Regions from separate parts of the Exiguobacterium sp. K1 genome, predicted to be linked through region 2. Evidence: riboswitches for the same ligand, from Rfam matches in the RefSeq annotation. Region 2 holds a riboswitch; the other holds the start of a gene.
What was found. A riboswitch is a leader RNA that binds a small molecule or an ion and turns the genes downstream of it on or off. The one in region 2 is predicted to bind thiamine pyrophosphate.
Positions count from the first base shown of each region.

Region 1: linked by a shared signal. The riboswitch ahead of N7U64_RS03675 (ECF transporter S component) and the one ahead of thiT (energy-coupled thiamine transporter ThiT) in region 2 are both predicted to bind thiamine pyrophosphate.

Region 1 covers NZ_JAOTIT010000001.1:733,339-738,059, reverse strand. Annotated here, with positions in the region: gene N7U64_RS03680 (energy-coupling factor transporter ATPase) at 1-1,004, opposite strand, end outside; gene N7U64_RS03675 (ECF transporter S component) at 1,004-1,579, opposite strand; TPP riboswitch at 1,685-1,783, opposite strand; gene N7U64_RS03670 (50S ribosomal protein L25/general stress protein Ctc) at 1,875-2,552, opposite strand; gene N7U64_RS03665 (DEAD/DEAH box helicase) at 2,904-4,721, opposite strand, start outside.
Region 2 covers NZ_JAOTIT010000001.1:406,083-410,803, forward strand. Annotated here, with positions in the region: gene pknB (Stk1 family PASTA domain-containing Ser/Thr kinase) at 1-119, shown strand, start outside; gene rsgA (ribosome small subunit-dependent GTPase A) at 157-1,062, shown strand; gene rpe (ribulose-phosphate 3-epimerase) at 1,064-1,720, shown strand; TPP riboswitch at 1,744-1,850, shown strand; gene thiT (energy-coupled thiamine transporter ThiT) at 1,914-2,474, shown strand; gene N7U64_RS02000 (thiamine diphosphokinase) at 2,474-3,082, shown strand; gene N7U64_RS02005 (amino acid permease) at 3,148-4,551, opposite strand; gene rpmB (50S ribosomal protein L28) at 4,693-4,721, opposite strand, start outside.

The DNA.
Region 1 (4,721 bases), 330 kb from region 2:
TCCCGCCATTTTTTCAAAGGTGTCTGAAACAGCTTGATCGTCCCGCTTTGCGCCGGCAACAGTTTTGCCATCGTTTCAAGCAGGGTGCTTTTACCGGCACCGTTGCGCCCGACGAGCATGATCCATTCTCCGGCGGACGCGGTCAGCGAAATCTGGTCGAGAATCACCCGTTTGCCATGCGCGATCGTCACATCGGTCAAATCAAGCGTCGTTTCGTTTGCAACCGGACGTCTTGCGACCGGCGGGTTATTCAGGAACCGTGCTGTTGCGATCGTCAGTGGAATCGTCTCGAGTGTATAGGGATAGAGCAGTGGGCACATGATACCGTGTCGGGTCAGGTCCTCCCGTTTCTCCTCGAAGACATCAAGCGGGGAACCGTCAAGCCTCATCTGTCCTTCCCGAAAGACCAACACGCGGTCAGCAAACGTCACACACTCTTCCAGTTGATGTTCGATCAAAATGAGTGTTACTTCCGGGTCGTGGTGCAATTCTTCAATCAACTCCATCATGACTTGGCGACCGTACGGATCGAGTTGTGCCGTCGGTTCATCGAGTAACAGGATGTCCGGTTCGAGTGCCAGTACACAGGCTAAAGCGAGCCGTTGTTTCATCCCGCCGGACAGCTCGGCAATCGGTGCCGTCAAGGCGAGATCGAGTCCGACCCGTTTCAAAACCGTTCTGATCCGTCCCTCCATTTCGTCGCGGGGGATGCTCCGGTTTTCAAGACTGAAGGCGATTTCCGCTCCGACCGTCTGCATACAAAACTGATCGTCCGGCTGTTGAAACAGCATGCCGACGGTTCCGTCCGCGCGCCATTCGCCGCTGACTTCCGCCTCAATGGTTTCCGGTATCAGTCCGGCGAGGACATGCAAGAAGGTCGTTTTTCCGCTACCGCTCGGACCAATCAATAAGGTCGTCTCTCCTTGCCGGAGCGACACGGTCAGGTCGTTTAAGACAGCGCAATCTTGATCCGGATAGCGGACGGTCAGATTTCGGCACCACATCAGGCAGCCCGCCGTTTCTTCTGTCGTCCGACGACATAGCCGTTCAGCGTTCCCGTCTTGACGAGTGCGTCGACGATGATTTTCGCGAGTAACCCGCCGAGCAGGGCACCGCTGACCAACTGTAGGGAAAACGTCAGCAGAAGAGTGGTCGTCGTATAGTAGGCGAATCCATTGACGATCAGACTGTAAATCATGCTGCCGACTGCGGCAAATACGCCAGACAACATCAAGGTAAAGGTATTGAATGTCCGGTACCCGAATAACAGAAAAGCAACCTCAGCGCCAATGCCTTGCGCAAGGCCAATCAATAGAGCTGATAAACCGAAGTGACTGCCGGTAAACAGTTCGACCGCTGCTGCGACGACTTCGGCAATCAAAGCCGCACCCGGTTTTTGTACGATGTAGGCGACGAGGGGACTGGCAATAACCCAGATGCCGAACATCCAGTTTGATCCGACCGGTCCGAAGATGGCAGAGATTGGCAACCATAACGTTGACCAGCCTAAGTAGAGAACGCCGCATGCGACTGCGAGCATCATCATGACGATAATTTCTTTCATTTTCCAACTGTTCATAATCAGTTCTCCTTTAAATGTACATCCACGAAGAAAGCACAAAAAGACCGCCCTCTAGAAAAGAGAGCGGTCGCGTCAACTGTCCGGGGACAGAAAAAGGGCACGAATGGGTCCGCTCCACTTTCCTACGCTAGTATGAACTAGATCAGGTTCAAAGGGTCCGAAGTGAATCGTCTCAGCCAAATGGCTCCCCTAGTGGATGTGTATTGTGGTGTACAGCTTTCACTGTACGTCTGACGCTCCGACTTGTCAATCCCCATTAAAAAACCCCTCCGCGAGGGGAGGGGAGAAAAGATTATTCTTTGTCTTCTTTGTTTTCTTCAGCTTGCTCTTCAGATGTTTCTTCTGAATCATCTGTTGATGAATCTGCATCCGCTGCTTGTGCTTCAGCTTCTGCTTCTTCGATTTCTTCAAGTTCAGCTTCGAGTGTTGATTCAACGACTGCTGCGACTTGAATATCACCTTCTGTGACGACACGGAAATCTTTTTCTTCCGGAAGGTCCGCTACTGTGATGGAATCACCGATTGCAAGATCCGTTACATCCACTTCGATGCGTTCCGGTAATTTATCTGGTGTTGCGGCAACTGTTACTTTAAAGAGTGTTTGTGAAAGGAATCCGCCAAGTTTTGCACCGGCTGCTTCGCCGACGAGGACGATATCCGTTTCCACTTCTGTTTCTTCATCCATTTTAACCGCGATGAATTCAACGTGTTTAATCGTTGGTGTAAAGATATCCATATCAAGCTTGTTGATCAATGTGTTGACTTTCTTGCCGCCGATTTGAAGAGCGACCAAGACGTTTTCACCGTGATCACGGATAACTTTGACCAATGCTTTTTCATCGAATGAAATCGGTGTGCTTTCCACTTTGTAGCCATACACGACACCAAGAGCTTTTCCTTCATGACGTAATTGCTTTCTAAGTGAGCGTGGGCGTACTTCGCGTTCTTCTACTTTTAATGTTACTGACATGTTCATTTCCCCCTTGAATTTGGTATAGCCCTCAAAAGGTAATGCATGTAGGAGTGGGACAGCAGGGTCCCATATAGAAAATCGTGCGCTAAATGCTAGTTTCATTGGATTTCATCAGAAATGAAAAACGAAGTGAGTAAGTAGCATTTCTCTCCCAGGTCATTACGCTGATATTGAGAAACAATAATTGAAAAGCGACCGTGTTGTACGGTGCTAATGTAGATATACCCCTGTCTTTCAAAACTTAAAACCTTTTTTTCTGAATTTGATTGTCGAAAGACCTTCAAACCTGTTGATAGACAACGGATTGAAGGTCCTTCATTTTTTTAAGATTTCCTTTGATTTGTGTGATTAATCACCTGCTGAATCGACAAAGGAGGGTGAATCGAGCAGACGGACGAGTTCGCGAATCGTTAAAACATCCGGCTTCTGATCCGATAAGACGGCATCAATCATCATTGCTTTGCGATCTTGTAATTCCGCCATCTTTTCCTCGATCGTCCCGGTCATCAACAGCTTGATCACTTCGACCGGCGACTGTTGTCCCAATCGATGAGCCCGGTCAGCCGCTTGCTGCTCGACGGCCGGATTCCACCAGCTGTCGTATAAAATGACGGTATCTGCCGTCGCCAGATTCAGACCGGTCCCGCCGGCCTTCAAGGAAATCAGGAAGAGATCGACTTCACCGGCATTAAACCGGTCACACAGCGCGACCCGGTCCTCAATCGGTGTCTCACCCGTCAGTAGAAAGTGGTCACGTTGTTGTGCTGCCAGTCGTTCCCGAATCCGGGCCAGCATCTTCGTATATTGGGAAAAAATCAGGATCCGATGTCCGGAGGCTAATTTTTCGTCGATTAACGACAGCAACCGTTCAAGTTTCGTCGATTCACCCGTATAGCCGTCGACAAACAAGGCCGGATCACAGCAAATCTGCCGCAGACGCGTCAAACCGGCGAGCAGCTTGATCCGGTCCTCGCGTTTCGTTTCATCGAGGTGCTGCAACGTTTCGAGTTGCAGTTTCGCAAGGTACGAGGCATAGAGTTTCTTTTGCGTCGGACCAAGGTCTGTATAGTGATGGACGATCTGCTTCTTCGGCAAATCCTGTAACACCTCATCTTTGGTCCGCCGCATCAGAAACGGACGGACGAATCGTTTGATCTCGTCATGCGACCACGTTTGAAACGTCTGTAAGTCCGGCAGCAAAGAAGGGAAGATGACTCGGAAAATCGACCAGAGATCATCAGTCCGGTTTTCAAGCGGCGTTCCGGTCAAGGCAAACCGACGTTTCGCCCGAATCCGGCGCAAGCGGACAGCGGTTTGTGACGCCGGATTCTTCAGATGTTGTGCCTCATCAAAAATTACGACGTCGTATTCGACGGTTTGGTGTGCCTCCATGTCGGTCCGTAACGACGGATAGGAAATCAGAAAAATCCCGTCTGCCGGTACTGTCTCGATTTGGTCCAACCGATGCTTTCGCGCTCCGGTCAACAGATGAACCGTTCTCGTCGGTGCAAATTTCTTCAGCTCCGCCTGCCAGTTATGGAGCAGGGAAGCGGGGGCGACAATCAGCATCCGCCCTGCCGGAAGTGTCTCGAGATAACCGATTGCCTGGATCGTCTTCCCGAGTCCCATCTCATCGGCTAAAATTCCGTGTCCGTCATGTCCGGCGAGATTGGCCATGAACTGGATGCCTGCCCGTTGGTACGGATACAACGACTGGTCGAGTATGTCCGGGAAGTTCAGATAGACACCGGTTCCGTTTTTCAGCTCCAACCACCGTTCCGTCAGCTGTTTATGAACATGTAAGAACGAGGCACCGACCAAATGCTTGAGGTTCGGCAGGGCCGGCATCCGGAGCACCGCGTCGAGTTGATCCTGTTCCGCGGCTTCGAGTTGCCGAAACAGACGTTGCAATTGTTGAAAGGCTCGTGTCTCAAAGGAAACGAACTGACCATTCGTTAAGCGGTGGTACGTTTTCCGGGTCACAAGTGACGCGAGGACCCGCTTCAGTTCCATTTCCGGAATCCCGTCCATGGAAAAGCGGAAGGTTAACCAATCCAGGCGGTCCGTCGTGTCGACATCAATCCGCGGATGAAACGGTCCGTTCGGTAAGGATTGGCGGATACTTTCCGTCACTTGGACGACGAGTTCGCCGTAAACGACGCGGGG
Region 2 (4,721 bases):
CGTTTGATGTTCCGTTAACGATTGATCCGGGAGAAGAAGGTAAGATCACCATCTATAAAGATGACGAAGTTTACCGGGCGAAGACGATTACGTACAATCAGGCAAAATCACAAGAATAATGAGCAGGAAGTTGATCCTGACAAAGGAGGGCATAGGATGGCAGAAAATCGAATTGAAGACAATCGGGAAGGAACGATCATTCGGCTTCAGGGTGGATTTTATGATGTCATGACACCTCAAGGCGAGATTCGTTCACGGGCACGCGGTAATTTCAGAAAACGGGGCATCAGCCCGGTCGTTGGGGATGAAGTTGTTCTACACATTGAAAGTGAGACCGGATATATCCTGGAAGTAAAGGACCGTCAAAACTTCCTCGTTCGCCCGCCGGTTGCCAACATTGATCAAGCGTTGTTGGTCGTTTCAGCAGCAGAACCTGATTTTTCTGCCCATCTTCTCGATCGGTTTTTGGTACTGATCGAAGCAAAAGAGATTCAACCGATCATTATCTTGACGAAGATGGACTTGCTGCAAGGAGAAGCCGAACAGCATGTATCCGAAGCGATTGCTGCCTACCGGACAATCGGCTACCAGGTCATCGAAACGTCAAGTGAGACCTTGACCGGAGTCGAATCCGTCCGTCCGTTGCTGAAAGATAAAACGAGTGTCCTGGCCGGACAGTCCGGTGTAGGAAAAAGTTCGTTGCTGAATGCTTTAGAACCTTCATTGGCACTGGAAACAAGTCATATCTCGAAGGCACTTGGACGCGGACGCCATACGACCCGCCACGTGACCCTGATGCCGCTCGGTGATGGATTAATTGCGGATACTCCGGGATTTTCGAATCTCGATTTTCCGCATGAAATGGAACTGGAAGAGTTACGTTGGTGTTTTCCTGAATTCGTTGCTTTACAGGATGATTGCAAATACCGCGGCTGCCTGCATCTGAATGAGCCCGGTTGTGCCGTTAAGCAGGCTGTCGAGGCACATGAAATCATGAGTTCGCGGTATACGAATTATGGTATGTTTGTAGAGGAAATCAAGAATCGGACACGGAGGTATTAACATGATTAAAATCGCCCCATCAATCTTATCAGCGGATTTTGCAAATTTAGAGCGGGATGTCAAAGCAGTAGAAGCGGCAGGGGCCGACTACATTCATTTTGATGTCATGGACGGTCAATTTGTTCCGAATATCTCATTCGGACTTCCTGTCTTAAGCAGTTTACGTCAAAAAACAGACATGATTTTGGATGTGCATTTAATGATTGACCGTCCGGAAAACTTTGTCGAAGCATTCGTTGAAGCAGGGGCTGATATCGTGACATTCCACGTCGAGGCAACGAATCACGTCCACCGTGTCCTGCAACAGATCAAAGCAGCCGGTGCGAAAGCGGGCGTCGTGCTCAATCCGCATACACCACTTTCGACGATTGAACACGTGCTGGAAGAAGTCGATATGGTGTTGTTGATGACGGTCAATCCAGGTTTCGGTGGTCAAGCCTTTATTCCGGGTGTCATGAAGAAATTAAGTCAACTGGCTGCGCTGAAAGCGGAACATGATCTATCGTTTGAGATTGAAATCGATGGCGGAGTCAATGCAGAGACGGCCAAATTATGTATCGAAAACGGTGCAAATGTTTTGGTCGCAGGTTCGGCGATTTATAATGCGCCGGATTATTCAGAAGCAATCACTAGTATTCGGAATGCCGCTCACGTATAATAAGAGCAGAATCAAAATTGAATGAAGACCGCAAGGGGTGTCGCGTCAAGCGGCTGAGAGAAGTGATTGGACTTTAACCCTTCGAACCTGTTCCGTTCAGACGGACGTAGGGATGTGGCGCACGCAGGCAGTACGGCGTTCGTCGTACTGTCTTTTTGCCGTCCTGCGATTTTATTTTTAGGAGGAAAAAAGGATGAAACGGCTACAAATGTTAATGGAAATTGCAATCTTTGCAAGTCTTGGTGTGGTGTTCGATTTATTGATCCCGTTTAAAATGCCTCAAGGAGGTTCCATCAGTTTGGCGATGTTACCGATTTTCGTCATGGCGTTTCGTCACGGCGTTGTCGGTGGGGTCGTGACGGGAGCACTCGTTGGAACAATCCAACTGATGTTCGCTCCACAAATTCTGACGGTCGTTCAGCCGTTACTCGATTATACGATTGCGTTCGGAGTCGTCGGACTGAGCGGACTGTTTGCCCGTCAAGTTAAAAAAGCAGCAGCAGCCGGGAAGAACGGCCGTTTGATGGCGATTGTATTAGGTGCGACATTGTTAGGTGCGGGCTTACGTTATGTCTGTCACGTCATCAGCGGAATCGTCTTCTTTGCTGAATATGCGGAAGGTCCGGTCGTTCCGTATTCCTTGATCTATAACGCGACGTATATGGTTCCGTCCTATCTGTTATGCGGTATTGTCGCAGGGCTCCTGTTTACGACGGCACCACGGCTTCTTCGTTATTCGGCACGAGGTGTCTGATGCGGGTCGTGATTGTAGCAGCCGGTCCGGCGGAAGACATTCCATCCTTACAACCGTTTATGGAGGAGAAGCCGGTTGTCATTGCTGTCGACGGCGGGGTCACCGTATTGGCGCAACAAGGTCTCGCTTTTGACTTGGCCATCGGTGACTTTGATTCGCTCGGATACAAACCGGAAGGGGCAATCATTCATCCGGCTGAAAAGGATGAGACCGATTTGGAACTGGCATTACGTTACGTCAGTCAACATTATGAAGCAACGGAAGTGCTGGTATTCGGTGCGACCGGCGGACGACTGGATATGACGCTTCAAAATGTCTATCTGTTAAAACAATTCCCGCTCGTCCGTTTGATGACGAAGCGGGAAGAGATCCGTTTCCTGCAACAGGGACAATATGACATCAAAGCAGACCAGTATCATTATCTGTCCTTCATTCCGCTCGTCCCGACGCGTTTGACGCTCCAAAGGGTCAAGTATCCGTTGACACAACACGATGTCCCGGTCGGCGGATCGTTGACCGTCAGCAATGAATGGACGAATCAGGGACCGGCAAAAGTGACGGTGCACACAGGTGAAGTTATCGCATTACGGAGTTTGTCGGACCATTGAAAAAGCGTGTTCGTTAGGATTGCCTAACGAACACGCTTTTTTAGGATTCTGTAGGTGGAGGCAGTTCAAGATTCTAACGTGGAACTGGCTGCCTGACGCTCGGTTTGAGCTGCAATATGTTTTCCTTTGACGAACAGATGGTAACAACCCCATGTCAAGAGGAAGAACGGAACACCGATATACAGCGCAATCCGTTGATCCGCCTGAAACGCCAAGCTGATCAATACGAGCATGTTCAGAGAAAACGAGATGATCGGCAAGACCGGGAAGAACGGTGTCTTGAATTTTAATTCACTGACAGCATGCCCGTTTTTGATGAATTGACGACGGAACGCAATCTGCGAAGCGGAAATTGAAATCCATCCGACTTGTGCACCGAGTCCTGCTAGTGACAACAACCAGATGAAGACGGTATCTTCCGCGAAAAAGGCGGTCAGAAGCGATAACATCGCAAACAGCATCGTAAAACATAACGCCCGCATCGGTACACCACGCGAGTTGACGATCGCAAGTTTTTTCGAAATCATGCCTTCTTGAGACATCGACCATAACATCCGGGTAGCAGCGTATAATCCCGAGTTCCCGACCGACAGTAAGGCAGTCAGAACGACGATGTTCATCAAATCGGCCGCGTACGGAATCCCGATCGCATCAAAGACCATGATGAACGGACTGCTGATACCGCCGGCTGTTTCATAAGGAATCAAGGCGCCGACGATTGTAATCGAAAGAACAAAAAAGATGAACGTCCGCCAAACCGTATTGCGGATCGCTTTCGGAATCGATTTTTCGGGATCGTTCGACTCTCCGGCCGCAACCCCGATCAGTTCCGTCCCCTGGAATGCGAAGTTGACGGCGATCATCGTCGTCAAGACTCCGAGCGCACCGTTCGGGAACAATCCGTTTGAAGTAAAGTTGGCGAATAAACTTTCCGGGCGTGCTGCCGTCATATCAATCCAGCCAAACCAAGCCGCTCCCCCGAGCGCGATGAAAAATAGAATGGCCAGGACTTTCAGGCTCGAGAACCAGAATTCAGCCTCCCCAAAGGCTTTGGCAGATACGGCGTTAAGTCCGAATAAAATGACGGTGAAGATGGCACACCAGATGACGATAGGGGTGTTCGGAAACCACCGATCCATCAGACTTCCGGCTGCCGTGATTTCAAGTGCCACCGTCACGGCCCATCCGAGCCAGTAAATCCAGCCGACGGCAAATCCGATACCCGGTCCGATGAACCGTGTCGTATACGTTTGAAACGATCCGGAAACCGGCATATGGACTGCCATCTCTCCTAAACATAACATTGTCAGATACATGATGGTCCCACCCACGATGTAACTGAGAACCGCCCCGAGCGGTCCTGCTTGCGAAATCGTTAATCCGGAACCGAGGAACAGTCCCGTACCGATAATCCCTCCGAGTGAAATCATGAAGAGATGCCGGCTTGTCATTTCTCTTTTTAACTGCATGTCTGACCCTTCCCCCTTGAAAAAAATAACTGCTCACTTATTGTAAGCGTTTTCAATTATTCAGACAATTAGTTTATAAGAAAAATAAAAAAAGAACAAAAAAAGAACCGGAAGGGAAGATTCCCATCCGGTTACTGCGCCTTATACGCGTTCGACTTTACCTGATTTGA